DNA from 2 places in the Bradyrhizobium sp. LA2.1 genome. Region 2 is predicted to be linked to the other one. Evidence: riboswitches for the same ligand, from Rfam matches in the RefSeq annotation. Region 2 holds a riboswitch; the other holds the start of a gene.

Region 1 (14,713 bases), on a different contig from region 2:
CCTCGAGATGACGCCCAAGGACCAGCTCACGCCCGAAGCGCTCGGCGCGCGCCAGAATGCGGAAATCGCAAAATGGTGGCCGATTATCAAGGCCGCCGACATCAAGGTGGATTGAGGCGGATTGCCTCTTCGGATGCGGCCACAACGTCAAGTGGCCGCACCCTGTGGAACAATCAGGTTCACGCGGCGCCGCGTTACGTCTTGGCTTCGCCGTGCTTCGACAGGGCCGCCTCCAGACAATTGATCAGAGCCGGCGTGGAAAATGGCTTCGCGAGAAAGCAGATGGCGCCAGCTTTCAGCGCGCGGTCGCGCACGGCATCGTCGGGAAAGGCGGTCATGAAGATAAACGGCGTGCGGTGACCAAGGCCGCGCATATGCATCAGGAGATCAACGCCGCTCATGACCGACATCTGCACATCCGCGATCACGCAGGACGTCGTCCTCAGTTCGGCCGACTGGAGAAATTCGAGAGCGGAGCCAAAGATGTAGACGGTGTATCCCCGCGACGTCAGCAGATTGTTGGTCGCAAGGCGGACGGATGGATCATCGTCAATGACGGAAATGACCGAAGGGACTGACAAGATGATCGCTCCTGATCGGGGAGCGGCCGCGCGCGGCGCAGCCGCCCATCGGAAAATGGGCCCCCGGAGCGACCTTGGAAAGCATACTTAGGTTTGCACCTTTCCCCCCGGGCGTGGAATTCCGAGCACCTCGGTCATTCTGACGAGATCGGCCAATGACTTCGCACCCATTTTCCGCATGATCTGCCCGCGATAGATCTTGACGGTAATCTCAGCCAATCCAAGCTCGGCAGCGACTTGCTTGTTCATCAGGCCGGACGCAACCAGGGCGAGAATGTCGCGTTGACGCGGCGTCAGGCCTTCGAAGCGAGTCCGCACGCTCGACACCGACTTCTCGGCATCGCGCCGCTTGCGATCGCGTTCGATCGCAGCCTGGACCGCGTCCAGCATGTCCTGGTCGCGCACCGGCTTGGTCAGAAAATCGATGGCGCCACTCTTCATGGCCCGGACGGTCATGGGGATATCGCCATGACCGGTGATGAAGATGATAGGCGTGCGAATGTCGGCCTTCACGAGGTCCGCCTGGAGGTCGAAGCCGCTCGAGCCGGGCAGGCGGATGTCGAGCACGAGGCAACTGGGGACCACCGGCGGCTTGGCTTCCATGACCTCCGCCGCCGAGCCGAAGGCCTCCACCCTGAGGCCGACCGATTGGAAGAGATTGGTGAGCGCACGCCGCATCGACGGATCGTCATCGACGATCAGGACGATCGGATCATCGGCCCCCGCCTGTGCCTGCGCCTGCGTTGGCTTGGCGTGGTCGGTCACGACGCGGCCTCGTGTGGGAAGGGCAGGGCAATCTGGAATGTTGCACCGCTCCCCTCATTTGGGAATGCCGAAAGACGGCCCGCGTGAGCCTCGATGATCGATCGGCAGATCGATAGTCCCATCCCCAGGCCGCTCGACTTTGTGGTGAAGAACGGCATGAACATGCGGTCTGTCACGTCGCTGTCAAGGCCGAGACCGCGATCCGTCACGGTAAGAAGCAGGTGCTCGTCGCCGTCCCGACTGGAGCGAATTGCCAGCTCGCGCGGGAGCTCGACATTGGCCTGCATGGCTTCGATCCCGTTCATGACGAGGTTGATCAGCACCTGCTGGAGCTGGATCCGATCGCCGCAAATGTTGGGCAGGCCCGACGACAACTCCATCCGCACCGACACGGCATGGGTAGCGAGCTCGCGCCGAACGAGGGCCATCACCTCCCTCACGACCTGATTGATGTCGACTGGGACCATCTCGATTTCGGTCTTTTTCGCGAGCGCCCGGATCCGGCGGATCACCTCGCTGGCCCGATTGGCGTCCTCGACGATCCATTCGACGGAACGGCGCGCAGCGTCGAGATCGGCCGGGTCGCGGCCGAGCCAACCGATACAGGCGTCGGCATTGGAAATGACGGCGGCGAGAGGCTGGTTGATTTCGTGGGCAATCGAGGCGGTGAGCTCGCCGAGCGTCGTGATGCGCGTGACATGAGCGAGCTCGGCTTGCGCTTTGCGCAGGGCATCTTCGGCCTGCTCGGTGCGGATTGCCGCCGTCACATCGCTGCTGACGCCCCTATAGCCGAGAAAGTTACCATTCTCGTCATGGAAGGGCTTGCCGCTGGTGCGCACGTAAATCTGAGATCCGTTGCGATCCCTGCTGCGGTAAACCAGGTCGCGGAACGGAAGATGAGCATCGAGCGCCGCGCGATGCTGCTCCCACTTCTCGGGCTCGAACTCGGCATCGGGCGGAATGTCCCAGCGGGTCAGCCCGATCAAGCCCGTCGGCACCGGACTGGCCGTATCGGCGTGTTCCGATATCCGGGTGATGCGGTGGTCCGGCCCGGTCTCCCAAAACCAGTCCGATGCGGTTTCGGCATAGTCGCGGAAGCGCTGCTCGGATTGCTTGAGCTCGTCAAAGGCCTTTTGCAGCGCTTCTTTTGCGGCGAACTGCTCGGTGACGTCCACGTGCGTGCCGATGATTTCCATCACATCGCCATCGCCGCCTTTCACAGGATGTCCCTCCGTATGGACACGTCTTATCGAACCGTCCGGACGTGCAATCCGAAAGTCGATTTCGAAGGGCTCCCCTTGGTGGATTGCGCGACGTTCCACGTCGGCAATTCGTCGAAAGTCATCGGCGAGAATCCGTTGCTGGAAAGCCCGCGCCGGGACATCGATCTGGTCCGGCTCAAATCCGAACAGGCGGTAGAGTTCAGCCGATCGGTAGGCAAACTCCTGACGACGCACGTCCCAGGCCCAGCTGCTCGTATGGCTGAGGCGCTGGGCTTCGGCCAGATAGGCCTCACTGCGGCGCAGCCTCTTCTCTGTTTCCTTTGCAATCGTGACATCGGTGACAGCGCCGGCGAACTCGATGCGCCCGGATGCACGTCTCACCGCGCGTGCCACGGAATGGAGATATTTGATGGATCCATCCGGCATCAACAGGCGATATTCATGGTCGAAATCCTCCGCCTCGCGGAAAGCTCGATCAAGGGTCTGGCGGACCGCATCGCGGTCCTCCGGATGGATGCGCTGAAACACGAAGCCCAGGTTCGGCTGCATGGCCGGGTCACATTGGAAAATGCGAAACGTTTCCCTCGACCAGAAGATCTCGTCGGTCGTGGGGCTCAAGCCGAAGCTGCCGGTGCGGCTCAGTTCCTGAGCCTGGGCGAGGTAGGCCTCGCTCTGCCGCAGCGCATCCTCCGCCTCCTTGCGCTGGGTGATGTTTTCGCAGGCGACCAGCACGACCGGCGTGCCGTCGCCGCGCAGCATCGCCTTGGCGTTTTCACGGACCCAGAGAACCGAGCCGTCTTTGCGGATCTTGCGAATCTCCCAGGTGTGCGACTGGTCCACGGTTTCCAGGCACAACCCTACGCATTGACGGACGAAGTCGCGGTCTTCCTCGAAAAAGACGTTCAGCACGGATTGGCCGGTCAACTCGGTCGCCGTGTAACCCAATTGTGCGGCGCCAAACGTGTTCACGTTGAGCACCGTCCCGGCCGGATCGACCATGAAATACATGACCGGATTATGCTCGAACACCTCGCGCCACTGCTTCACGGCGTCGCGTAGATCGACGATGTCCTGTCGCGAGTCATCACCGACCGCGGAACTTTCCTTCTCGCCGGTGCCGAAAGATCGAAGCGCCGCGAGGCCGCCGAGCAGCAATTGTGCGGCCGAATTACCAAATTTCGCGATTTGGCCAGGCATCATCGCGGGCGTCCCGGCTCGCAGGGGTCGAAGCAAGTAGAGCACTTTGCAATCAGGGGAGCAATTCCCTCCGACCAAAGTAGACTCCGCGCCGAAACTCGCGGCAGCCGTGCAGCCTGCCGGCCTTGCGCCGTCTCGTTGCGAAGGTGCGGCGAAGGCCCGGAAAACTACGGGGCAAACCTACGTATAGCTCGCGCATCCCAAGTCATAGCGCACATTTACCTCCGTACAATTGAGTCGTCCGTTGCATGCGGACTAGTCTCACAACCATCGAAGGGACGCGATGTGCAAGGCCACAAGCCGGCGATTAGCTCGATGTGCTGCCGATAGCTCCGCGTCCATTGCCCGACCTGCTGCACGATTGGCTGGTCGCGATTGAGAGGCCGCAATTCAGTAACGAGCGTGGATGGTCGGGCGTCAGCGTACGCGCGAAGCCACGACCATGAGAGCCGGGAGGAGAGCATGATGTGCGATACGCCTGAACACTCCGAGCGTGGCCCTGCCGTAAAAGCCTGCGCTGTCTGTAGCGGCAAGTTTGGCCTGATCCGATATTATTCGTGGCGAGCGCCGCTGTGCTCCAGAAAATGTCTCGATCGCTTCAGGGCGCGCCGCGAACGCGACCGCCGATGGTTGTTTCGATTTCAGGCGGCATGAGGATTAGCCCTTCGATCGGCTCCATTCGGCAATTCTGAACCGGAGGCTGCGTGCTGAACCGTGCTTGCAAGCTCCTCTTGATGATCGCGCTGCCGCTTCCGTTGGTAACGGGAGTGAAGGCCGACGAGCTCGGACAGGATGGTGCACGTCGTCATCATCCACTCCAGGATCAGCTCCTGCACGAGAAGTTCTATTCCAGCTGGCACATGCCCGATAATCCCGTGCTCAGCTGCTGCAACAGCGCGGATTGCTACCCGACCGAGGTGCGATACGTCGACGGCCGGATCTACGCGCGGCGCCGGGAAGACGGGAAGTACATCCTCATTCCATCCCAGAAGGTCGAGCGAAACAGGGACAATCCCGACGGCCGCAACCATCTTTGCGCGCCGCCGCCGTCCGCCTCTCTGGTCGACACGGTCTACTGCTTCGCGTTGGGAGGTGCCACGTGAGATTCATATTGGTGAACGGCAGGACCCCTTTCCGCAAGACGTTCTGTCTATGGTGCTGCGAGGAGATCAGCGGCGGTTATCTGCGCGACGCGAAGACGCTGCTGCCCTATTGCGGCTACGAGTGTTACGCGCTCCATCACGAAGCGGCGCCGTTGATCGAGAGGCGAGCGCAAGCGGCGTCTTGAGCTGACGGGTGGGCGAAGCGCATCGGCCGATGCGACTGCTGGCAGGGGAGGACAGGACGTTGAAATTCATGCTCGTCAACCAGGACCAACCGCGCCATGGCGTCACCTGCAGCGCGTGCGCCCGGCCGCTGGGCTCGAGCTACGTCCGGCATGTGTCCACGCAACGGCAGTACTGCGAGTATGATTGTTACCGCCGGTATCAGCAGACGAGCATGGAAGCGCTCTGGCCTTACCGCAGTTCGCTCGAGATGGTCACGGTGTTGGCGGCCATTTCGAGCTGGAGCTGGATGATGCAATTCGGCGCGCTCTCGGGCGCGCTGACGGAAGCATTTCTGCGCGCGCACGAACCTTCTGACCACGGAAGGAGGTGACGGCTAGCCTAACGATGCGGGCCGCGCAGAGTCGGCGGCCGCAGTCACTGCATCCAGCTTCGCGCCGCGTCCAGCCCCGGCGTTGCGAAGCTAGGGCGCGGCGGCTGCGGCCGCTGCCGTGGGTGCCGCGCTGACTTCGTGCGTCGTGACGCGTTGCTCGGACTTCGCCGTGGCTGTGCCGCTGCCCTCGAACCGGGCGCGGTAGACCAGCACATTCTCCATCACACGCTGGACGTAGTTGCGCGTCTCCGACAGCGGGATGCGCTCGACCCAGTCGACCGGATCGACCTTGGGGTCGCGCGGGTCGCCGCGCGCCTGCACCCATTCGCGCACCCGGCCGCGGCCGGCATTGTAGCCCGCGAAGGTCATGATCTGGTCGCCGCGATATTCCGACAGCAGCGCGCTGAGCTCGGCCGCGCCCATCTGCGTGTTGTAGACGGGATCGGACACCATCCTGTCCCAGTCATAGGTCAGGCCAAAGCGCTTTGCGGTATCGCGGCCCGCCTCCGGGGTCACCTGCATCAGCCCGACCGCGTTGGCGGCAGACTTGTCGCGTTGGTCGAACGAGCTTTCGGTGCGTGCCACCGAATAGATCACGCTGGTCTCGATTGCGGGCGCGACCTGCTTGTGCTCGGGAATGCCGATGGTCGGGAAGGCGTAATGGTCGAGCGCAAGCCCGCGCGCCAGCGCCGACTTGCCGACCTCCAGCATCACGCGCGCATCGTTGCGCCGGCCGGCGAGCTCGCCGAGCGCTTCCAGCGCTGCGACGTCGGTGCTCTCCTTGGCGAAATCCTCGGCATAATAGAACACCATGTCGCGCTCGCCGGTGCCGTAGAGCATCTCGGCGGCTCGGACGCGCTCGTCCGCGGGCTGTGTATCGGCCGCGGCCAGCACGGGCGAGGGCGCGCGCAGCTCGATCCCGTCGAGGCCGAGCCTGGCGCGTGCGAGCTGGCCGTAATAGGCGGTCGGATAGCGCGCAGCGGCCTGATAGCTCATGCGCGCATCCGCCGTCGCCCCCATCGCCTCGGCCGCGCGGCCGCGCCAGTAATGCGCACGCGACAGCGCGATCGGATTGGCTGAGCCTTCGTCGATCGCGGCGAAATGCACCATGGCCGTCTTGGGATCGTCGAGATAGCGCAGCGCGATCCAGCCGCACATGAAGTGGTAGTCGACGCGATAGACTTCCATCGCGGGCACCGCCGCCGCGCGCACCACGTCGTAGGCGGTCTTGAACTTGCCCTGGTCGAGCAGCTTCCGCGCGAGCAGGCGGCGCTCGCGCCACCAGGCATCGGTGTCCTGGGCCGCCATCGTGTCGGGCGCGGCGGCCAGGATCACCTCGGCGGCGTCGTCGATGCGGTCGTTCTGGAGATGCCACTGCGCGCGGCAGAGGACGTAGCCGAGATCGCGGCGTGCTTCGGTCGAGACGTCCTCGAGATAATCCTTTGCTTTGTTGGCCTTGCCGGTGACCGCCGAGCAGGCCTTGACGATCGCGAGCGCGTCTTCGCCAAGCCGCTTGGCCGCGCGACGCGCACCTGCATAGTCCTTGGCGCCAAGGCGCTTGTCCATGCGGGCGCGATGATCGTCAGCGGTCAGGAGATCGCGGAACGCCTCATAGGAATCCTCCTCGCTGCGCTCGGACAATTCGTCCGTGCGCCAGGCCTCGCGCACCAGGCGCGTAGCCCTGTCATTGTCGCCTTCACTCAGGAGCACGCGGGCGAGCGCGAACTTGCCCTTGGCGCTGGTCGGCCGGTCCATCGTGAACTTGTGCACGGTCGCCGCGTCGCTCTTCTCCTGCCACAGCCGCGCTTCGGCGCGGCGGCGGAGCAGGGCGCTGCTCGGCCAGTCCGGATTGGCGGCCAGGAAGCCGGCGTAGCGCTTGAAAGGTGCCGTGCTCTCGGAATGGCGCAGCATGAACCAGTCGGCGAGCTTCTGTCCGGCCGGATCGGCAATGCGGTCGCGCGCCGCGCTTGCATCGTCGGTCTTGCCCTTGCGCGCGAGATCGATGGCGTCCTTCAGCGCGGCGAGGTCGCCGGTGAGCGGCGGCGGCGCCGGCTTGTCCGAGGGCTCGTCGTCCTTCTTCGACTTGCGCTTGGCCTCGGCGTGCTTGCCATGGCGCGACTTGACCGCAGCATGGCGCTGCTTGCCGGCCTTCGCCTCATGCGTCTTCTTCGACGCAGACGATTTGTGACTGCTCTTCGCTGCCAGCTCCGTTGGGATCAAGGCCAAAGCGGCCACGGCAATGACACACGCGAGCGAGCGTAGGCACTGGTTCATTCGATGGTCCCCCTGCGAAACCACTACAAACCAAGGTCCGCGACGACATGCGGCTTGAGAATCAAAGACGACACCCAAAACGATGCCACGACATCGTTTCGCAGTCCTCACGCTCCTTCAACAATGCGGCAAAATACCGATGGGAACTCGGGAACTTCCGAAATGGCGGAAAGGGTAATGCCTTCAACCTTTGTTAACGAATGGGGCTCGCGCGACGGTTGCGCGCGGTCAGGGGCGTCGCGAGGGCCAGATTGCGCGTGTTCCCGCCGCCAAAACCGGTGTATTGAGTTCCCAACCGGTCCTTTCAGCTCTTACCCCCACCGCTCATGCCACTTTTCAACCAGTCGATCAGGCGCAAGATCGTCGGGATCGCCCTCGGATTGATCGTCCTGATGCTGGTCACCGCGATTCTTTCGATGGTGATGTCGAGCCAGGTCGGTGTCCTGCTCGACGAGCTGACCGATCGCTACATTCCGGCCTATGGCCATCTGGCGCGCGCCAACATCCGCTCGCTGGAGCGCTCGGTGGCGCTGCGGCGGATGGTCATGATGAAGATGCAGGCCCCCTCGGAGGAGGAGGCCTACGCGGCGCGCCTGCGCGAATTCGAGGAGGCCGATCGGAAGATCGACGAGGAAGCCGAGGCCGCGCGCACGCACATCAACGCGATCATCGACGACAAGAGGACGCCTTCCGACAATGCCGGGCTGGCGCGGATCGAGACCCGCATCGAAACCGCTCTCACCGAGCTGCGTCACGACATGAATGAGGACCACGCAAAACTCCTCAAGCAGGTCGAAGGCAAGCAGATGACGGAGGCGCGCGGGACCCTGGAGCATCTCGACACCATACGCGACCAGTTCAACCAGAAGATCGACGCGATCCGCGCCGACATGCTGAAGCAGGTCTTCGCCAGTACGGCGACAGTGATCGGTCGCCAGCACCAGGCGATGATCATTTCGGGCATCGTCACCATCCTCGCGGCGGTGGTCGGATTTGCTTTCGCGCTCCTCGTCTCCAGTGGCATCACGCGACCGGTGCGGCTGTTGCTCGCCGGCACCCGCGAGGTCGAGGCGGGCCGCTTCGACAAGACCATCACGGTCTCGACCCAGGACGAGATCGGCGAACTCGCCGCCGCCTTCAATCGCATGATCGAGCAGCTGCGGCACAACGAGCGGATCCGTGAGACCTTTGGCCGCTATATCGATCCCAAGGTAGCGCAGGGGCTGATCGACCGCCCGGAGGTCGCCATCGACGGCCAGCGCCGGGTGATGACCATCATGTTCTCCGACATGAGCGGCTTCACCTCGATGAGCGAGGGCATGACCCCGCGCGGCCTCGTCAAGGTCATGAACCACTATTTCACGGTGATGTCCGCGCCGATCCGGAGCCATCGCGGCGTCATCGATAAATATATCGGCGATGCCATCATGGCCTATTGGGGCCCTCCCTTCATTGAGGAGGACGAGCCGGCGCTGTTCGCCTGCTACGCCGCCATCGACATGGCCGATGAGGTGCCGGCGTTGCAGAAGCAATTGCCTGACCTGCTCGGCATCCGCGCCATGCCAGGCCCTTGCGATCTGCGCATCGGGATTGCCACCGGCGAGGTCCTGACCGGCAGCATCGGCTCCGAGCTGATGATGAGCTTCACCGTGATGGGCGATGCCGTGAACCTCGCTTCGCGGCTCGAACTGGTCAACAAGATCTACGGCACGCGGATCCTGATCGCGCAGGCGACGGCGGACGCGATCGGATCGAACCTCGAGCTGCGCGAGATCGATCGTCTCGCGGTGGCCGGCCAAAGCGCATCGCAGGCCATTTTCGAGGTGATGAGCAAGGCGCACGGGCTCAGCGTCCCGCAGGAGAGTCTGCGCGCGCGCTACGCCGAAGGCCTCGCCGCCTACCGCGCGCAGCGTTTTGACGATGCTCGCGCCGCGTTCAATGCAGCGCTCGAAGCCGTGCCCGGCGACGGTCCCTCGCGCACGCTGCTCGGCCGCATCGCGCAGTTCGAGGCCAATCCGCCGGACGCAGCTTGGGATGGTGCCTGGCGGCTGGAGCAGAAATAGCCGTTCTTGCTGGGCTTGCACCGTCCTTGCTGGAAAAAACGTTTCTACTCGATAACGATGTTCGCCGTGACCTATTTCTCAGGCTTAGGTTTGACGTCCCTTGTGGCGTTTGATGGGGACACGCCGATGACAGAACTTCATGACAGGCTGGAACGGTTCGAGACGCTCACCGCCGAATGCGAGCTGATTGCCAAGCTCGCCACCGACAGCACCAAGCGCGAGTTCTATCTGAGACTCTCGGAGCAGTATCGTCAGCTGGCGGTGGATATGCGGAAGGCGATCGCGACCAAGGCCGCGGCCTGACGCCGCCTGCAATCCGTTCTTAATGTTTGGCGCGCATCCTTTGAGGATGCGAGCGTCGCGATCATGATTGCTCGCATTGGGAATGCCGAGGTCCGTTGCGGTGCAGCGCATCTCGCTGACGTCGCTTTGCCGCTCCTCACCAGGGCAATCCCATGCGCCTTCTCGCAGTCCTCATCTTCGCGCTCATGATGGCCGCCTGCAACCAGGAGCAGGACATCACCGGCTCGACCCCGGTCTGTGCGATGCGGAACTACAGCTCCTACAATCCCCGCGACATGAACCAGTGCGTTGCCGCCTGCAAGGCGTGCGACCACGGCAACACCGTCACCTGCACCACGTCATGCACCCTCAAGGGTGCCCACTGAGCGGCGGCGCTGGCTGGAGCTAGCGCTGAGGGTGCTCGGGCACCGGAACGATCCACATGGGTTAGTCATTGAAGGGGCAGGCAGGACGCGGAGTCCTATGGAATGGGTATGCTCGATCTCGGTCGGTTCCTGGTGTCGTGCTCGCATTGCGATGCATGGCCGATGGCGGCCAACGTCAAACGTTCGAGCTGGTCTTCGTCGCCGCACGAGGTCCGCTTCGTATGCCCGCGCTGTCGCAGCGAGGAGACCGCCATCATCTCGGCCTCCGGTGAGCTGACCCCGATCCGGCGCATCGACGCTCCGCTGCGCGACGTCACCGCGGCCTGGGCTCAGGCCCAGCGGCCAAGAGGTCGGGCGTAGCCCGCCCGTCACAGGACCAAGAGATCGGGCGTAGTCGGCTCTGCGCAACGCCTTGCGCGGTCCGTTTTTGGAACCCGGCCTACGCCGACGCGTTTCCGCTCCGACATCAACGCATCGAGGCCCTGCGAATGATCAGCGAGCATTTCGACACCCGCACCCGGATCAACATGAAGCTGGCGCTGGATCGGGTCTGCCGCAATCGCCCGGTCGGCGAGGACCATTGCTTTCGCAGGTCCGTTGCCGAGAACATCATCCGCTGCGCGCTCACAGGCCGCACCGGCATCGGCCAGCTCGTCGATGCCGGCGAGCGGGCGGTGATCAGGACGCGTTCGGAGCAGGAGCCGGCCTGATTGCGCCGGCTCAATCTCCGGTGCGGCGCTCTGACCGTGATGCAACCGGCCGATTGACTCTTCGCTTGCCCGCCCCGTAGATTGGCCGGTGACGGTTCTCCTCACGGAGATCAAAAGGGAACGTGGTGCGAGGTTTTCCCGATACCGGGATATTCTCAACGCCACGGCTGCCCCCGCAACTGTAAGCGGTGAATCTTTCGTCATATGCCACTGGGAATCTCGGTCCTGGGAAGGCGACGTAAGGTAACGACCCGCGAGCCAGGAGACCTGCCGTCAGCCGTGGTCACACGCGAAGATGTCGGTCGGGGAGTACAGACATTAGCTTCACCGGAGCAATCGAACGCTCCGCCGTGAAACCTCGTTCGCTGTGACGTGCCACTGACGTCATACCGAGGTTACAAGAGTGTCCCGTAATGTCTTTGCCGCCAGGCGCTTCCGCGCCGGCGTTGTCGCGTTCGTTTCCCTATATTCGCTCGATCTGTCCATTGCCCAGGCGCAGCAGTCGGCATCGCCCGATCTGCTGCCGCCGGTCGAGGTCGCGCCGACCGAGCGTCCGGCCAAGCCGCAAGTCGCGCGGCCTGGGCCCGACCAGCCCGAGCAGCGGCGCGTCGCTCGGCTGCCGAAGCCCGAGCTGGTGCCGGCGTCGTCTCCGGTTGCCGGGGTATCCGCGGCCAACCTGTTTCCGACGGTCGTCGTCAGTCCGACGGGTATTGTCACTCCGACCAATCTGGTTGCGAGCTCGGTGACGGTTCTGACCGCCAGAGACTTGGAGCGCGATCAGCGCCGGACCGCATCCGATGCACTGAGCGCGGTTCCCGGCCTCAATCTCGTGCAGACCGGCGGCCCCGGCGGACAGACGTCGATCTTCATGCGCGGAACGAATTCCAACCACACCAAGGTCCTGATCGACGGCATCGATGTCAGCGATCCCGGCAACCCGAACCGTTCGTTTGATTTCGGCCAGTTGCTCACCTCCGACATTCAGCAGATCGAAGTCCTGCGCGGTCCGCAGGGCGGTCTCTACGGCGCAGACGCGCTGGGGGGCGTGATCTCCATCGTGACGAAGAAGGGCGACGGTCCCGCCCGCGCCACCGGCTCGGTCGAGGGAGGCTCGTTCGGAACGTTCAATCAAACTGCAGGTCTGAGCGGTTCACAGGACCACTTCAACTATGCCTTCAACGTCGCGCATTTCCACGCGAACGACGTGCCGGTGACGCCGGTCGAATTGCTGCCGCCGGGGCAGAAGGCGATCGGCAATTATTACGACAACATGACCTACTCGACGAAGCTTGGCGTCGAATTGAGCGAAAACCTGACGCTCAATAGCGTGGCGCGGTACACCGACGCCACCCTGCGCTTTACCGGAGACACCTTCGATCCCGTCACATCCGCGAGCTTTCCCGCGGCCGCGCAAAGCACGCAGACGGTGCACCAGCTCTTCACGCGCGGGGAGGCGGTCTGGTCCGCTCTCGACGACCGGATGAAAAGCTATTTCGGCGTCAACTACACCAATCACTGGAACTACAACATCTCGCCCGGCGACGCGATGGCCACGATCACGACCGGCGACCGCGTCAAGTATGATTGGCACACCACGACCCAGCTCGCGCCCAACAACAATGTCATCATTGGTGCGGAGCATGAGACCGAAACACTGCAAACGGCGACGGTCTCGGCGCAAAACGTCAACAAGGCCGGATATATGGAGCTGCAGTCCCAGTTCCGGGATCGCGTCTTCTTCACGGCCAACGTCCGGCAGGACGATAACGAGCGGTTTGGGGAACATCCGACCTTTCGTCTGGCGTCTGCCATGATCGTGCCGGTCACGGATACGAAGTTCAAGGGAAGCTACGGCACGGGGTTCAAGGCGCCAACGCTCAACCAGCTTTACGTCAGCTTTCCCGCGTTCTTCTTCTTTGCAAATCCCAACCTCAGGCCCGAGGAAAGCGTCGGATACGACGCCGGCTTCGAGCAACCCTTGTTTGGCGATCGTGTCCGCTTCGGGTCGACCTACTTCCGTAACAACATTACCGACCTGATCCAGAGCACGTTCGATCCCGTGACGTTCACGAGCACCAACACCAATATCGGCAAGGCGATCACGGAGGGCACGGAGAGCTTCGTCGCGGCTGCGATCACCGACCGGCTTCGCGTTCGTGCCGACTACACTTTTACCCGCGCAGTGGATGCAACGGCGGGACTGGAGCTGCTGAGGCGTCCGAAGGAGAAGTGGAGCGCAAATGTCATCTGGAATCCGATCGACCCGCTCACATTGTCCGCAACAGTGTTGCACGTCGGGAGTTTCGTCGATGGCAACCGCGACTTCAGCATTCTGCGTCTGCTGGCTCCGGCCTACACTGTCGTCAACGTCGCAGCCGAATATCTGGTCACCGACCAGGTGAAGGTGTTCGGCCGGGTCGATAATCTCGCCAATGTGCACTATCAAAATCCGACCGGCTTTCTGCAGCCGGGACTGGGCGTCTATGGCGGCATTCGCCTGGCGAATTACGACGTCAGATAGTGAGAGAGAGAAGCCTCATGACGACGGCCGATCCGCTCATGGACCTGATCGCAAGCCAGCTTGCCGACGCTGAGGCCGGCTGGAGCGTCGGCACGTTCGGTGCCATTGCCGAGTTCACACGCGAGCCCGGTGAGGCCTTCGATATGGAGCAGTCTCGCAACGGGATCAGCGCCGTGACGCAGAAGGGTGGGATACGCGTTGTCTCCCACCCGGATCTGCGCCTGATCGCATCGGAATCGCCGACCACGGAGAGCTGGAGCCACCGCATCGCGCTGTGTCTTCCGCATGAAGCCAGCGCCATGAGTGGTCGTACCGTGTTGACCGAGCTCGGTCCGGATGTCGAGGCGCTCCTGACGAGGGATCGCAGCGGCATCCTGTTCGACCTTGGTCTCGGAACGTTGCAGATCGACGCCTGCATCCGCGTCAGCGATGCCGATGCCGTCGCCGCACTCAGGAGCCGCACGGGCCAATCCGTGTTCGCGCCCGAAAGCGATGCCATGCGGATCATTCTGACCGCCAATCCGCACCGCGTCTTCATCAGCCGCATCGGGCGCGCCGAGGTATTCCAGCGGATCCCGCCGCCGGGTGGGCGAAGCCCTGACGGCCCGCACACCCACGTTCTGCCAAAGCTGCTCGCGCATCGCCGCACCCATGCCGCCAACGAGCCGCTGCCTGAGGGGTGGATCCCCTGCGCGCATCTCTATCCGGCCCATCCGCTCCGCGATCAGCTCGGCCGCAAGCGCGCTTTTCGGCCGGATCGTCACGCAGCCTTCCAGGCGCTGCTCGAACTCTATGGGCTGCCGGAGCTGACGGCGTGCAAGAGGGCCGTGGTCGAGGCGGTCGCGAAGGGGCGGGGACCTGAGATGATGACGCTTCCGCCCGATCGCACGGCGCGCGCCACCGTTCGCGTGGCCTTGCGTCAATTGGCTGCCATGGAGCCGCACACGGCGGCACTCGCCGCCTGGCTTGCCGCCTACGACCGGCGCGATCCAGCCGAGACTGAAGATCCCATGGAGGCTCTTCACTGAGTCAGACGTGATGCCGCGTTCCAG
Region 2 (14,713 bases):
TCGCTGCGCGGCGTCACCGCGCCCGGCCTCGTCACGCCGCGCCTGCACAACGCGGCTTAAGAGACAAAGGGGCGGCCGTCATGGCCGCCCCTGCACGCGCGATGCTCACGCTCTCCCTGATAGGCATCGGTTGCGGCGATCCCGGGCAGCTCACGCGCGCCGCCGTTCAAGCCATCAACGCGGCGGATCTCATCCTGATCCCGCGCAAGGGGACGGCGAAGTCCGATCTCGCAGATCTCAGGCGGACGATCTGCGCGGATGTGCTCACCAATCAAACGACGCGCATTGCCGAGTTCGACCTTCCCGTGCGCGATGCCGGTGAAGCGGATTATCACAAGGGCGTCGACGATTGGCACGATGCCGTGGCCGCGGCCTGGTCGCGGACGATCGCGAGCCAGCTCGGTGATGATGGCAAGGTCGCGCTGCTGATCTGGGGCGATCCATCACTGTATGATTCCTCCCTGCGCATTGCGCGGCGGCTCGATCCCTTGCCTGATATCGAGGTCGTGCCCGGCATCACTTCGATCCAGGCGCTGTGCGCGGCGCATGCGCTGCCGCTCAACGACATCGGCGAGCCTTTCCTGGTCACGACGGGACGCCGCTTGCGCGAAGGCGGCTGGCCGCAGGGCGTCGATACCGTGGTGGTGATGCTCGACGGCGGCACGGCGTTCCAGTCGCTCGATCCAGCGGGGCTGCACATCTGGTGGGGCGCCTATCTCGGCATGCCCGATCAGATCGTCATGTCCGGCGTTCTGGCCGAGATCGCCCCGCACATCGTCGCCGCGCGACAGGATGCGCGCGAGCGGCACGGCTGGATCATGGACAGCTACATTCTCAAGCGCAGGCCGTAAGCGAGGCAGCATGCTCCCCGATTGGGTCACCCGGAAATGCCCCGATGTCTCCGCTGTCCATCGCGAGGCGGCGCTCGCGCGTCAGGCGCAACTCACAAAACCGGCCGGCGCGCTCGGCCGGCTGGAGCAGCTTGCGGTCGAGCTTGCGGGCCTGCAGGCGACCGAGCAGCCGCGCGCCGCGCGAGTGCCGATCATCGTCTTCGCCGGCGATCACGGCATCGTCGCGCAGGGCGTGTCGGCCTATCCGCAAGGAGTGACCATCGCGATGATGGCGAATTTTGCCTCGGGCGGTGCCGCGATCTCGGTGCTGGCGCGTGAGCTTGGCTCAAACCTTGAGGTCGTGGACGCCGGCACGCTGGCGCAGGAGGAGATGGCAGGAATCGTCACCGACAAGCCGCGCCAGGGCACGCGCGACTTCAGCGTGGAAGCAGCGCTCAGCCCCACGGAGCTGGCATTCGCCTTCGAAGCCGGTCAGCGCGCAGTCGCGCGCGCAGACGCCGGCAGGCCCGATCTCCTGATCTTCGGCGAGATGGGCATCGGCAATACCACGACGTCGGCGGCGATTGCGGCGAGCCTGCTCGGCATCAGTGCCGAGGAGATCGCGGGCAGCGGTACCGGCGTCGATGCGGCCGGCCGTGCGCACAAGGCGCGCGTGATCGACGCTGCGATCGCGCGTCACGGCGTTGCGGGCGCTTCGCCGGAAAATATCCTGTGCGCCGTCGGCGGCCTCGAAATCGCGGCGATCTGCGGCGCCATCATTGCGGCTGCGCAAGCCCGCATTCCCGTGTTGATCGACGGCTTCATCGTATCGGTGGCGGCGCTGGCGGCGGTGCGGCTGAACCCGTCGTGCCAGCCATTCCTGCTGCCGTCGCATCAATCGGCGGAGCAGGGGCATCGGCTGGTGCTGCGTGCGCTGAACGTGCAGCCGTTGATCAGCCTCGATCTCAGGCTCGGCGAAGGATCGGGGGCGGCCATCTCGCTGCCACTGGTGCGGCTCGCGTGCAGCCTTCACAACGACATGGCGACCTTCGCGCAGGCCAACGTGCCGGATCGCCCGGCCTGACCCGGCTCAAGCCGCGCGCTGATTGACCGCGACGACGCGCCAGCCGGTGGCGAGCCGGTCGATCCGGGTCAGTGACAACGGATCGATCACGAAGCGCAGGGCCGCTTGTGGCGTGAGATCCAGCGCAATGCAGAGTGCGGCGCGGATGGTGCCGGAATGCACGACGAGCGTTGCTGACCCGGCGCCGATTTGCGAGAGACCCTGCCGGACGCGCGCGACCTGATCCTCAAAACTTTCGCCGCGAGGCGGCCGCCCGTGCGCCGGATCGCTCCAGAACTGCGCATAGGCCTCGCCGCCGGTCGCCGCGATCTCGTCATGCCGCCGGCCGGTCCAGTCGCCAAAATCCTGCTCGCCAAATTCGGGCACCAACGCGGGTTCGAGTCCCAGCGCGCGCGCCGTCTCAACCGTGCGTCGCGCCGGGCTCGCAAAGCTCGCAGCATCTGGCGGGAGCCTCTGTCGCAACGCCTCCAGTTGCACGCGATCGCCGAGATCGGCGGGCGCGTCGGCCGCGTGGATCGTCCCTTTGACGCCGTCGACGGGCGCGTGCCGTATCAGCCAGAGGAAGGTCTCGCCTTCCATGCCTATCTCCAAGGAAGTTGGTCGCTGTGGTAATAACGTCGCAGCGGCACATTGACTCTGTCTTGTCGGTAATCCTAGATGGCTTTGACGGTTTCCCCGAGTGGGGATGAAAAGGGAATGCGGTGCGGGGATTTTATCCCCAATGCCGCGGCTGCCCCCGCAACTGTAAGCGGCGAATCTTGCGTCACGAGCCACTGGGCATCTCGGTCCCGGGAAGGCGATGCAAGGTACTGACCCGCGAGCCAGGAGACCTGCCGTCAGCCGTGGTCACACGCGAAGATGTCGGTCGGGGAGTACAGACATTCGGCTTCATCGGAAGGCTCAAAGGCCGGAAGATGGGACCTTGGTTCGCGGTGACGTGCCACTGACGTCACACCGAGGTCCCGAACTGTGTCTTCCATTCGTCTTGTACGACCGCGTTGCTTCCTGCTCGCTTCCGCCGCGCTTACGTCATTTGCCACCCTCGATCTGCCTGCCGCCGTGGCGCAGCAGGCCCGCGAGCCGCTGCCGCCGGTCGAGGTGTCGCCCGCCCAATCCCGCAAACCGGCAAAGCCGGCGGCCCGGGACGCGCAGAGCCCACGCCGCGCAGCATCGCGCAGGCCAGCGGCCGCATCGGCCGCGGCCAAGCCCGTCGTGCCGACCGCGGCGGCGCAGACGCCGCTCAACACCAATGTGGTTGCCGAGAGCGCCTCGCGCCTCGGCCTGACCGTGCAGGAGACACCCGCGACCGTCGAAGTCATCTCGGCCGCGACCATGCGGGAGCAGGGCTATCGCACCGTGTCGGAGGTTGCGCAGGGCGCGGTCGGTGTCACCTCCGGCGACAATCCGGCCGAGCCCGCGGCTTTCTCCATGCGTGGCTTCACCAACAGCCAGATCAACATGCTCTACAACGGCATCAAGATCGGTCCGCAGAACATGACCTCGCGGATCACGGATACGGCCAATCTCGCAGCCGTGGAATTTTTGAAAGGTCCGGCCTCGCTGATGTCGGGCGAAGGTGCCGCCGGTGGCGCAATCAACTTGATCACGAAGCAGCCACACACCGGGCCGATCCGGAATGAAGCTGACTTTTCCTGGGATTCGCTCAATTCGTTCGGCGTCCACTACGGCTCGGGCGGCAGCACCAATTTGCAGGGGCTCGACTACCGCTTCGACATCAGCCGCGCCTCGCTCAATGGCTTTGCCGACGACACCAATACCAAGACGCTCGATCTCTCCGGCCAGCTTAACTACCGCATCTCCGACAGCCTCAAGATATGGGGCGCGATCGAGTACCGGGAGGATCGCTCGAAGGCCTATTGGGGCGCGCCGCTGGTGCCGGTCGCCTTCAGCGGCTCGCATGCGACGAGCGGCATTGTTTCGGGCAATTACGTCTCGAATTTCAACAAAACGAATCTCGGTGCGATCACGATCGACGATCGTACCTTCAACACCAATTACAACGTTCTCGACAACCGCAACGTGGCACAAGAGGTGTGGCTGCGCGGCGGCTTCGAACTGAAGCTGGCGCCTGACCTGACGCTGAAGAGCCAAGCCTATGCCTATGGCGCGGAGCGTACCTGGTTCAACAACGAGATCGAGGCTTTCAATGCCAGTACGGGCCTGCCCAACTCGAACATGGTCGATCGCGAGCGCTTCTATGTTGCACATAGCCAACGCCTTGTCGGCAACATTACCGACCTGATTTGGGACGCTAATATCGCAGGCTTCGACAACCGCCTGGTCACGACACTTTCGTCCAGCTATCTCGATTTCGTCAGGCCAGGCGCGGCCAACTTCCCGGACGATTACGTCTCGCTCGTCAATCCCGACCGTGGCCTTTACGGCCTGCTCACGACGCAGCAGCAGACCGCGCGCATCGACAACGAAGCGCTGTCGTTCGAGGACCGGCTGAAGCTGACGCGCAGCTTTGCGCTGATCGGCGGCCTGCGCGTCGAGCATATCGGGCTTGACCGCAACTCGACCGACTCCGCCGGGCTGGAAAAGGCGAACTTCCCGTTCTCGAAGTCCTGGGTCCCGACGACGGGGCGTATCGGCTACACCTGGGACGCCGTTCCCGGCGTGACCTTCTTCAGCCAGTACGCCACCGGCGCCGACGTCTCCGCCAACAACATCTTCCTGCTTGGGCCAGCCCAGCCACTCGACCTGACGACCTCGCGCACCTATGAGACGGGCGTCAAGCATCTGTTGTGGAACAACAGGGCGGAATGGTCGTTCTCGGCCTACGACATCCTGCGCAAGAACGTCTATGCCGCGGCCGGCGGCATGCAGCTCAACATCGCAGGCCGGCAGGAGTCGAAGGGCGTCGAGCTCGCCGCGGCCGTACGCCCGATCGATCCCCTGCGGCTCTGGGGCAACATCGCCTATGTCGATGCACGCTATGCCGACTACAATTTTGCCGGTGGTTCGTTCTCCGGCAACACGCCGCCGAACGTGCCGCGTGTCGTGGCCAATGCCGGTGCGTCGTACCGGTTCTTCACGCCCTGGCCGGTGGAGCTCGGCATCACCGGCCGCTATGTCGGCGACCGCTACAACACCGATGCCAACGTCGTGACGATGAAGGCCTACACCGTCGCCGACGTCTACGCCTTCGTCGACATCCCGAAGACGGTGTTCAACGCGGTCGATCAGGCCCGTCTGGGCTTCCGCGTGCGCAACATCACCGACAAGCGCTACGCGATCTGGGGCGATCCGTTCTATCCCGACCAGATCCTGCTCGGTGCGCCCAGGACCTATGAGCTCTCGGCCGCGTTCAAATGGTAGGGCGCTGACCACATGATGAACGCGATCGTGCTGCTGCATCGCTGGCTCGGGATCGCGTTCTGCCTGCTGTTCGCGATGTGGTTCGCGAGCGGAATCGTGATGCACTTCGTTCCGTTTCCGTCGCTGACGGAAGCGGAACGCTTTGCCGGGCTCGCGCCGGTTGATCGCGGAGAGGTGAGGATTGCGGTCGCGGATGCCGTCGCTGCGAGCGGGATCGCGGACGCCACGCGCGTTCGCCTGCTCCAGCGGAGCGACGGGCCGGTCTATGTCGTGTCGGACCCGTCGCGTGTGCGCGCGGTCCTTGCCTCCGACGGACGGGATGCATCGGTGACGTCCGCCGACGTCGCGGTCGGTATCGCGCGGGATCATGCCCGGCAACGCGGGCTCGATGCCGCGCGGGCGGCGATGATTTCGGGCGCGGATTATGATCAATGGAGCGTACCCAACGGCTTTGATCGACACCGGCCTCTGTTGCACGTCGCTCTTGGCGATGCGGTCGGAACCGAGGTCTATGTCTCCTCGCGCACCGGCGAAGTCGTGCTGGATACGACCCGGAGCGAGCGCGGGTGGAATTGGGCCGGCAGCGTCCTGCACTGGATCTATCCGACGGTCCTGAGGAGCAACTGGTCCCTTTGGGATCAGGTGGTCTCGACATTGTCGCTGGTGGCCCTTATCGCGGCGACGCTCGGCGCGGTGCTCGGAATTATCAGGATCAGGATTCGAGGGCGCGGGGTTTCGTCGCCTTATCGCGGTTGGCACGCACTGCATCACATCATTGGTCTCGTCGCGACCGTTTTCGTGCTGACCTGGAGTTTCAGTGGCTGGCTCTCGATGGATCACGGCCGGCTGTTCTCGCGCGGGGAGCTGACCCCGACCGAAGCGGGCGTGGTGTATGCCGCGCCTGACTGGACGACGGCCCCACCGGTCGGTCAGCCGTCGGCTCGCGACATCGAATGGTTCGCCGTCAACGGTGTCGTCTACCGGCGCGACCGGACCGGCCTCGCCAGTCAGGCCTTGACCAAAGCGGGGGAGGCGATCCGCAGCCGGCAGGTGGCATTCCTCGGCGAGAGGGATGTCCATGAGCTGACGACGCGCCTTGCGCCGGGCTGTGGCGCCCCGTCCGTTCTTGCCGACAATGAGGATTATCCCGCGTACTCCGTTGTCCCGAGAGCCCCGGTCTATCGCTCCCGATGCGGCGACCTCTGGTTCGACATCGACGGTGGCGACGGCCGCGTGCTGCAAAGACTGGATGCCTCGCGGCGCGCCTATCGCTGGTTCTATAGCGCGCTTCACACGCTCGATTTTCCCGTTCTCATGGCGCGTCCGCGTCTGCGCGATATCCTGGTCGTCGGGCTCTGCTTGCTCGGGCTGGCATTTTCCGTCACCGGCATCGTCATCGGCTGGCGGCGCTTGCGGTCGACCTTCGCGGCTTGAGCTGCGTATCGAACAAATCATATGCGCCATGCAGATTGCGGGTTGCGCGGGCGATGGCAGGCGCGGATGATCGTCCGAGGGGGCGCAGCGGTGCGCTCTCTCAATCGGGCGATCGTGATCGATGTCAATTCAGCGCAAGCGCCTCGGCATGATGACCCCGTCGTCCAACTCGGTGCTGGAGCCCGTCACCTGTTCCATGCTGCATGGCGTGGCCGGCGTCACCGCTCATTTCTCGCGCTTCCGCGTTACCGAGATCGCGCTCGATGCCGCGGCGCTGAACCAGTTCGATGCCTCGGTGATGCTGCCGGCGGCGGATCTGCTGGCGGACGCCAAGGTCGATGCCATTGCCTGGAACGGCACGTCGGCGAGCTGGCTCGGTATCGGCCGCGACCGGAGCCTGTGCGAGGCGATCGCGGCGCGGACCGATATCCCGGCGACGACCTCCACGCTCGCCTGCATCGATGCCGTCCGCGCGCTCGGCGCCGGACGCGTCGGCCTGGTCTCACCCTATACGGACGACGTGCAACGGCGTATCGGCGATGTCTGGACCGAGGAGGGGATCGCCCCTCACGCCGAGCGGCATCTCGGCCTGCGCGATAACTTTTCCTTCGGTGAGCCGCGACGATCGCCGACATGATCCGCGCGGTCGCGGCGGACGGCGCCGATGCCGTCGTCATTCTCTGCACCAATCTCGACGGCGCCGCGCTGGCTGCAGCACTCGAACGGGAGTTGGGCATCGCCGTGCTGGACTCGGTCGCGGTCACGCTGTGGCGGACGCTCGAACTCGCCGGTGGCGACATCGCGGCCCTTGCGGCGTGGGGCCGGATCTTCCAGACATCAGCGATCATCAAGTGACGGAGCCCTCCTGTGACGCAGCTCGATCTCGCCATTCGCGGCGGCACCATCGTGACGGCCAGCGACGAGTTTCGCGCCGATATCGGCATTCGCGACGGACGCATCGTCAGCATCGCCGACCGCATTGAGGGCGCGGCACGCGAGATCGACGCGACGGGTCTGCTGGCGCTGCCGGGCGGGATCGACAGTCACGTCCACATCTCCCAGGCCTCTGGCCCCGACGTCGTGATGGCCGACGATTTTGCTTCGGCAACGCGCGCGGCGGCGGCTGGCGGCAACACCATGGTGCTGCCCTTTGCGCTCCAGGAGAAGGGCACGTCGCTCCGCACCTGCGTCGAGAACTACCGCAAGCTCGCCGAGGGCGAATGCTACATCGACACCGCTTTCCACCTCATCATCTCCGACCCCACCGCGGTCGTGCTCGGGCAGGAGCTGCCGGCTCTCGTCAAGGACGGCTACACCTCGTTCAAGGTGTTCATGACCTATGACGACCTCGTGCTCAGCGACAAGCAGCTGCTGGAAGTGTTCGATGTCGCGCGCCGCGAGGAGGCGCTTGTCATGGTCCATTGCGAGGGCTACGACGCGATCCGTTTCCTCACCGCCAAGCTCGAACGCGAGGGCCACATCGCGCCCTATTATCACGGCACCTCGCGGCCGCAGGCCGTCGAGCGCGAGGCGACGCATCGCGCCATCAGCCATGCCGAGGTGATCGGCGTTCCCATCATGATCGTCCACGTCTCCGGGCGCGAGGCGATGGAGCAGGTGCGCTGGGCCCAGCAGCGCGGACTGCCGGTGCATGCCGAGACCTGTCCGCAATACATCACGCTGACGGCCGACGACATGAAGGGCCTGAACATGGACATGTCAGGCGCAAAGTATGTCTGCTCGCCGCCGCCGCGCGATGCCGAAAGCCAGCAGGCGATCTGGGAAGGCATCACCACGGGGGTGTTCCAGACCTTCTCGTCCGATCACTGCCCGTTCCGCTACGACGATCCCAAGGGCAAGCTGACGCCGAATGCCCGCACCTCGTTCCGCTGGGTGCCGAACGGCATCCCCGGCGTCGAGACCCGGTTGCCGCTCCTGTTCTCCGAGGGCGTGTCGAAGGGGCGGATCAGCTTGCAGAAATTCGTCGAGCTGACTGCGACAAATCATGCGCGGATCTACGGGCTCTATCCGCGCAAAGGCTCGATCGGCGTCGGCTTCGACGCCGACATCGCGCTGTGGGACCCGAAGCTGACAAAGACGATTCAACAGGCCGATCTGCACCACGGCGCGGACTATACCCCGTGGGAAGGCTTTGACGTCACCGGCTGGCCCGTCACCACCATCGCGCGGGGCCGCGTGGTGTACGAGCAGGGCAGGATCGTCGGCGACAAGGGCGCGGGCGAGGTGCTCAGCCGCGGCAAATCGAGCCTGGTGTGACGGGAAAATAATCGCATCGGGACGACGCCATGTCGTCTGTTGCGCATACCATCCTCGCGCTGCTGCGGCATCATTGATCCCTTTCCGCCGGCCGCCTTTCGGTGTAGCTCTGCGCCCACTTATGAGGCGGCCGGGCGCAAATGCTGATCGCCGCCGAAATCATGCAGGAGACACCAGGGATGTACCCGAAAGTTCAGATGTTCATCGCCGGCGAGTGGACCGACGGCACCTCCGGCAAGTCGGAGGACATCCTCAACCCCGCCACCGGCCAGCCGATCGGCAAGACCCCGCACGCCTCGCGCCAGGACCTCGACCGCGCGCTGGAGGCCGCCAAGGCCGGCTTCGAGATCTGGCGCAAGACCTCGCCGTTCGACCGCTACAAGCTGATGCGCAAGGCCGCCGACATTATCCGCTCACGCGCCGCCGAGATCGCACCCGTGATGACCATGGAGCAGGGTAAGCCGGTCGTGGAAGCGCAGGGCGAGACCATGCTCGCCGGCGACCTCATCGACTGGTTCTCGGAAGAAGCCCGCCGCGCCTATGGCCGCATCGTCCCGCCGCGGATGGGCAACGTCTCCCAGCTCGTGACCAAGGAGCCGGTCGGCCCGGTCGCCGCGTTTACGCCCTGGAATTTCCCGATCAACCAGGCGGTCCGCAAGATCTCGGCCGCGCTCGCCGCCGGCTGCTCGATCATCGTCAAGGGCCCGGAAGAAACCCCGGCAAGCTGCATGGAGCTGGTGCGCGCCTATGCGGATGCGGGCATTCCGGCCGGCGTCGTTCAGCTGGTGTTCGGCGTGCCGTCGGAAGTGTCAGAATATCTCATTCCGCACCCGATCATCCGCAAGATCAGTTTTACGGGCTCGACCGCGGTCGGCAAGCATCTGGCCGCACTCGCGGGCCTGCACATGAAGCGCGTCACCATGGAGCTCGGCGGCCACGCGCCGGCGATCGTGTTCGCGGACGCGGATCTCGACAACGCCGCCAAGATTCTTTCGGCCAACAAGTTCCGTAACGCCGGCCAGGTCTGCGTCTCGCCGACGCGCTTCCTGGTGCATGAGAGCGTCTATCAGCCCTTCGTCGACAAGTTCGTCGCCGCGGCCAAGAGCCTGAAGGTCGGCAACGGCCTCGACAAGGACACCCGCATGGGTCCGCTGGCGAACCCGCGACGCGTCGACGCGATGGAGGGTCTGGTCTCCGACGCTGTGCAGCGTGGCGCCAAGGTTCAGGCCGGCGGCAAGCGCATCGGCAATGAAGGCTTCTTCTTCGAGCCGACCGTGCTCACCGACGTGCCGCGCGATGCCCGGATCATGAACGAGGAACCCTTCGGACCGCTGGCGCCGATTACATCCTTCCGCAGCTACGACGAAGTGGTCGCTGAGGCTAACCGTCTGCCTTACGGTCTTGCGGCCTATGCCTACACGACCTCGACCAAGACGATGCAGGCGATCGGTGCCGACATCGAGAGCGGCATGGTCTCGATCAACCATCACGGTCTCGCGCTGCCGGAAGTGCCGTTCGGCGGCATCAAGGATTCCGGTTACGGCTCCGAAGGCGGCCTCGAGGCGATCGAGGGTTATCTCAACACGAAGTTTGTGACGCAGGCGAGCGCGTAAAGAAAAGTCGCGTTGTCATTCCGGGGCGCGCGAAGCGCGAACCCGGAATCCATCGCGCAACACGTGATGCAGACAAATGGATTCCGGGCTCGCGCCAAGTGGCGCGCCCCGGAATGACGGTGGATAGACCTGCGTTGCCTGACGGGCGAGACATGGACAACAGCCGTCACCCGAGCAAGCGCGTGTCCCTTGCCGGGATGCATATCGACCGGAATTCGGCGGTGCCGCTGCATCTGCAGATCGCGGCGCACATCCGCGACGGCATTTTGCGCGGCGTCTTTCCGGCTGGAACGCAATTTCTGGGATCCCGGGAGATCGCGCGCGAACTGGGCTGCTCGCGCACGGTGGTGTTGACCGCCTGGGATCTGCTCTACGCCGAGGGCTATCTTGAATCGATGCCGCGCGGCAGTGTCATGGTGGCGTCAGTGGCGACCCCACATGCCGCGCCTGCGTCCGCGACCTCGCCTGCGGCCAAGCCCACCCACATGTCGGAGCGCTGGCGCTCGCTGCTTGCCTTCGACTACGAGACCAACTGGCCCTCGGAGTTCAGCCCGGGCGCGCCTGACATCTCGACCTTCCCATTCAAGGACTGGTCGCGCCTGCTGCGCCAGACCTGGCAAAATCCAAGAGAGCAGGAGTGTCTCGATCTTCCCTCGGAAGGCCATCCGCGCTTGCGGAGCGAGATCGCGAACTTCCTCGGCTCGGTGCGCGGGCTCGTCTGCTCGCCGGAAGAGGTCGTCGTCACCTCAGGTACTTCGGGCGCGCTTGATTTCTGCAGCCGGATGATCCTCGATCCCGGCGACGAGGTCTGGGTCGAGGAGCCCGGCTTCGTCGAGGCCCGGTGGGCGCTGACGGCTGCGGGCGCGAAGCTCGTTCCAATTCCGGTCGATGACAAGGGCCTCGTCGTCTCCGAAGGTATCAGGCGCGCACCGGGCGCGAAGCTGATCGTGGTGACGCCGTCGCATCAATATCCGCTCGGCGTCAGCATGGGGCTGGAGCGGCGGCTCGAACTGCTCGACTGGGCCAACAAGAACGACGTCTGGGTGATCGAGGACGATTACAATTCGGAGTTCAGGCACCAGGACAGCATGATCGCCTCGTTGCGCTCGCTCGATCGCGAGGGGCGGGTGATCTATTTCGGCACTTTCTCGAAGATCATGATGCCGAATTTGCGGCTCGGCTACATCGTCGCCAACAGGCATTTCATCGAAGGCTTTTCCAAGGGCCGCGCGCGGATCGATGTGCATACCTCCGGCATCGGACAGCTCGCACTGGCCGAGTTCATGCGGGAAGGGCACCTGCTGCGGCATCTGCGCGGGATGCGGCGGATTTACGCCGCTCGCCGGAAGGCTCTGATCGATGCGATCGCAGCGCTGATGCCTGACGATCTCTCCGTATCCTCCGCCGTCACCGGATTGCATCTGGTGGCGCTGTTTACCGATGCGATGCAGGCACGGATGAGCGACCGAGAGGCGGCCGCAGTCCTGAAGCAGGCGGGCATCCACGTCCAGCCGCTCTCGCAAAACTTTCTGGAACAGCCGACGCGGCAGGGCCTGGTGTTCGGCTACGGACGGCTGCGGGTCGAGGATGCCGCGCCGCTGCTTGCGAGAATCGCGGCTTGCATCGGCAGCGGTCGCCGCGACGCACCATCCGACCCGGCAATATCCTCTCTTACTGTTCGTACAATAAAGAGAAGCTGAGCCGACCGTCGTGCATAGCTCGTAGGCATGCGGCTATCCCGCAACGCCGTTCAATCGCCTGGAAATTAGACAGACGTTTTTGAGTGCTCCGATTGCAGTGCAGCGGGCGTCACGATTTGCGCGGAGAAATCCGTGGTGCGCTGCACGTTTGTCGCGTGGAACGGTTCGCGTTCGTGTGCTCTCTGCGCGTGCAGTGCTGCACCAAAACGTGCAGCCGGTGTTGCACCGCGTGATGTCGGTCCTGCGCTGGTCTAGTGGTTTGCGACAACTCTGGCCCTATCCCGAGCCCATCGCTCTGTCGCACGCTCGCAGGCGGTGGCATGACAGGGGATGATGATGAGCGCTCTCGGTTTGGCATTGGACGCTGCGATGGACGGCAAGCACCCGGCGTCCGGTTCGGACGTCATCCGTAACTGACCCCGCACATGAGTTCCTCTGAAAATCACTGGGAAGTCGGCACCGATATCGGTGGCACCTTCACCGACATCATTGCGATCAGGCGCGACTCCGCGGAGGCGCGGATCGCAAAGGTGCCGTCGCGCCCCGACGCGCCGGTTCAGGCGATGCTGGAGGCGATCGAGGCGGTGGGCCTGCGCAAGAGCGAGGTCAAGCGCTTCGTGCACGGCACCACGCGCGTCACCAACGCCATCGTCGAGAACCGGCTGCCGAAGGTCGCGCTGGTCGCGACCGAAGGGTTCGCCGATGTGCTGGAGATTGCGCGCTATCGCCGCCGCGATCTCTATCGTCTCGACATTCCGCCGAAATCGCCGCCTTTGGTGCCGCCCGAACGATGCTTTGGGCTCGCCGAGCGCCTCGATCACGAAGGCCGGGTGCTGAAGGCGCTGGATGAGACCGAGATCGAGCGTCTGGTGGCCTGGCTGAAGCAGACCGGCGTGCAGAGCGTCGCCGTGGCGCTGCTTCACGCCTACGCCAATCCCGTCCACGAAAAAATACTCGGCGAACGGCTCAAGGGCGTCGTCGCCCACATCTCGCTGTCGCATGAGGTCAATCCCGAGGCGCGCGAATACGAACGGACGTCGGCGACCGTGTTCAACGCGGCCGCGATGCCGATCGCGGTGGAATATCTCAGCGAGCTGGAGCAGCGGCTGCCGATCGGCGCCGGCTTGCAGGTGTTTCATTCGGCCGGAGCCATGGTCCCGATCTCGGCGGTGAAGCGGCGGCCGCTGGTGATGGCGATGTCGGGGCCGGCCGCCGGCGTCTCCGCATCGGTCAGCATCGCGCGCCAGCTCGGCACATCGCGCATGCTCACCTTCGACATGGGCGGTACCACGACGGACGTCTGCCTGATCGTCGACGGTCAGGCCGAGATGACCGACGGCCGCATGCTCGGCGACAAGCCGCTGCGTCAGCCGATGCTTGCGGTCCATTCCATTGGGGCCGGTGGCGGATCGATCGTGCGAAACGGTCCCGGCGGCTTGACGGTCGGGCCTGAGAGCGCCGGCTCCGAGCCGGGGCCTGCCTGCTATGGCCGCGGCGGCCTTGAGCCGACCATCACCGACGCCAATGCGGTGCTCGGCTATCTTAATCCCGAGACCAAGCTTGGCGACCGCATCGGCATCGACATCAAGGCCGCGGAACGCGTCATCGAGCCGATTGCGCGCGCCCTGGGGCTGAGCCTGACCGAAACCGCGCTCGGCATCATCAAGGTCGCCAACGCGACCATGGCCCGCGCGCTTCGCCGCGTCACGGTCGAACGAGGCATCGACGGGCGCGACTGCACGCTGCTCGCCTTCGGTGGCGGCGGCCCGATGCATGCGGCAGGCCTTGCCGATCTCTACGGAATTGCGGAGGTCATGGTGCCGAGCGCATCGAGCGCGTTCTCGGCACTGGGCTGTCTCACAGCCGATTTCAGCTTTCTCCAGCAGCAGACGCTACGCGCCGCCCTCGACGGCATCGATCTCGCGCGCGTGTCGGAGCGGATCGGGACGTTGATGGACGATGCTTCGGCGCCGCTGATTGCCAACGGCGTTGCGCAGGCGGAGATCCAGGTCGAGCTGGTGGCGCTGATGCGCTACGCGGCGCAGAATGATGCCATTCCGGTGCCGTTCACGTTGCCGCTCGACGCGACCAAGCTGAAGAAGGACTTTTTGACGCGGCATCACGAGCTGTTCGGCTATGCGACCAGCGAGCCCTGCGTCATCGAATCCGTGCGTGTGCAGGCGCGGCGCCCCTCGACGACGGTGGTGAGCCGGCCGGCGACTGCGGTGAGGGCGGTGTCGTCAGGCAAGCGGGCCTGCTCATTCGATGGCCTCCACGATATCCCGACCGCGATCATCGATCGCGCCAAATTGACCGATGTCGTCAGCGGCCCCGCGATCATCGAGGACGCATGGTCAACGGTGGTGGTCCCGCCCGGCTGGCAAGCTAAACCCGATGTATCAGGCAACCTGTTCCTGACGCGGAGGGCGGCAT

The links. Region 2 has a riboswitch for cobalamin ahead of ABIB95_RS02135 (TonB-dependent receptor). Riboswitches for the same ligand answer to the same signal wherever they lie in the genome.
Region 1: linked by a shared signal. The riboswitch ahead of ABIB95_RS34570 (TonB-dependent receptor domain-containing protein) and the one ahead of ABIB95_RS02135 (TonB-dependent receptor) in region 2 are both predicted to bind cobalamin.

What each region holds. Positions count from the first base shown of each region.
Region 1 is NZ_JBEPQI010000023.1:76,185-90,897, forward strand. Features, by position in the region: gene ABIB95_RS34505 (tripartite tricarboxylate transporter substrate binding protein BugD) at 1-115, shown strand, start outside; gene ABIB95_RS34510 (response regulator transcription factor) at 195-581, opposite strand; gene ABIB95_RS34515 (response regulator transcription factor) at 669-1,346, opposite strand; gene ABIB95_RS34520 (PAS domain S-box protein) at 1,343-3,769, opposite strand; gene ABIB95_RS34525 (hypothetical protein) at 4,471-4,869, shown strand; gene ABIB95_RS34530 (hypothetical protein) at 4,866-5,054, shown strand; gene ABIB95_RS34535 (hypothetical protein) at 5,123-5,425, shown strand; gene ABIB95_RS34540 (lytic transglycosylase domain-containing protein) at 5,516-7,699, opposite strand; gene ABIB95_RS34545 (adenylate/guanylate cyclase domain-containing protein) at 8,026-9,762, shown strand; gene ABIB95_RS34550 (hypothetical protein) at 9,889-10,065, shown strand; gene ABIB95_RS34555 (hypothetical protein) at 10,218-10,430, shown strand; gene ABIB95_RS34560 (hypothetical protein) at 10,533-10,790, shown strand; gene ABIB95_RS34565 (hypothetical protein) at 10,919-11,140, shown strand; cobalamin riboswitch at 11,216-11,429, shown strand; gene ABIB95_RS34570 (TonB-dependent receptor domain-containing protein) at 11,544-13,661, shown strand; gene ABIB95_RS34575 (DUF6925 family protein) at 13,679-14,689, shown strand.
Region 2 is NZ_JBEPQI010000001.1:490,925-505,637, reverse strand. Features, by position in the region: gene ABIB95_RS02155 (energy-coupling factor ABC transporter permease) at 1-60, shown strand, start outside; gene cobF (precorrin-6A synthase (deacetylating)) at 102-851, shown strand; gene cobT (nicotinate-nucleotide--dimethylbenzimidazole phosphoribosyltransferase) at 862-1,914, shown strand; gene ABIB95_RS02140 (histidine phosphatase family protein) at 1,921-2,493, opposite strand; cobalamin riboswitch at 2,565-2,766, shown strand; gene ABIB95_RS02135 (TonB-dependent receptor) at 2,884-5,256, shown strand; gene ABIB95_RS02130 (PepSY domain-containing protein) at 5,269-6,690, shown strand; partial or broken gene ABIB95_RS02125 (maleate cis-trans isomerase family protein) at 6,812-7,545, shown strand; gene hydA (dihydropyrimidinase) at 7,558-8,967, shown strand; gene ABIB95_RS02115 (NAD-dependent succinate-semialdehyde dehydrogenase) at 9,147-10,580, shown strand; gene pdxR (MocR-like pyridoxine biosynthesis transcription factor PdxR) at 10,733-12,280, shown strand; gene ABIB95_RS02105 (hydantoinase/oxoprolinase family protein) at 12,706-14,713, shown strand, end outside; gene ABIB95_RS02100 (hydantoinase B/oxoprolinase family protein) at 14,712-14,713, shown strand, end outside.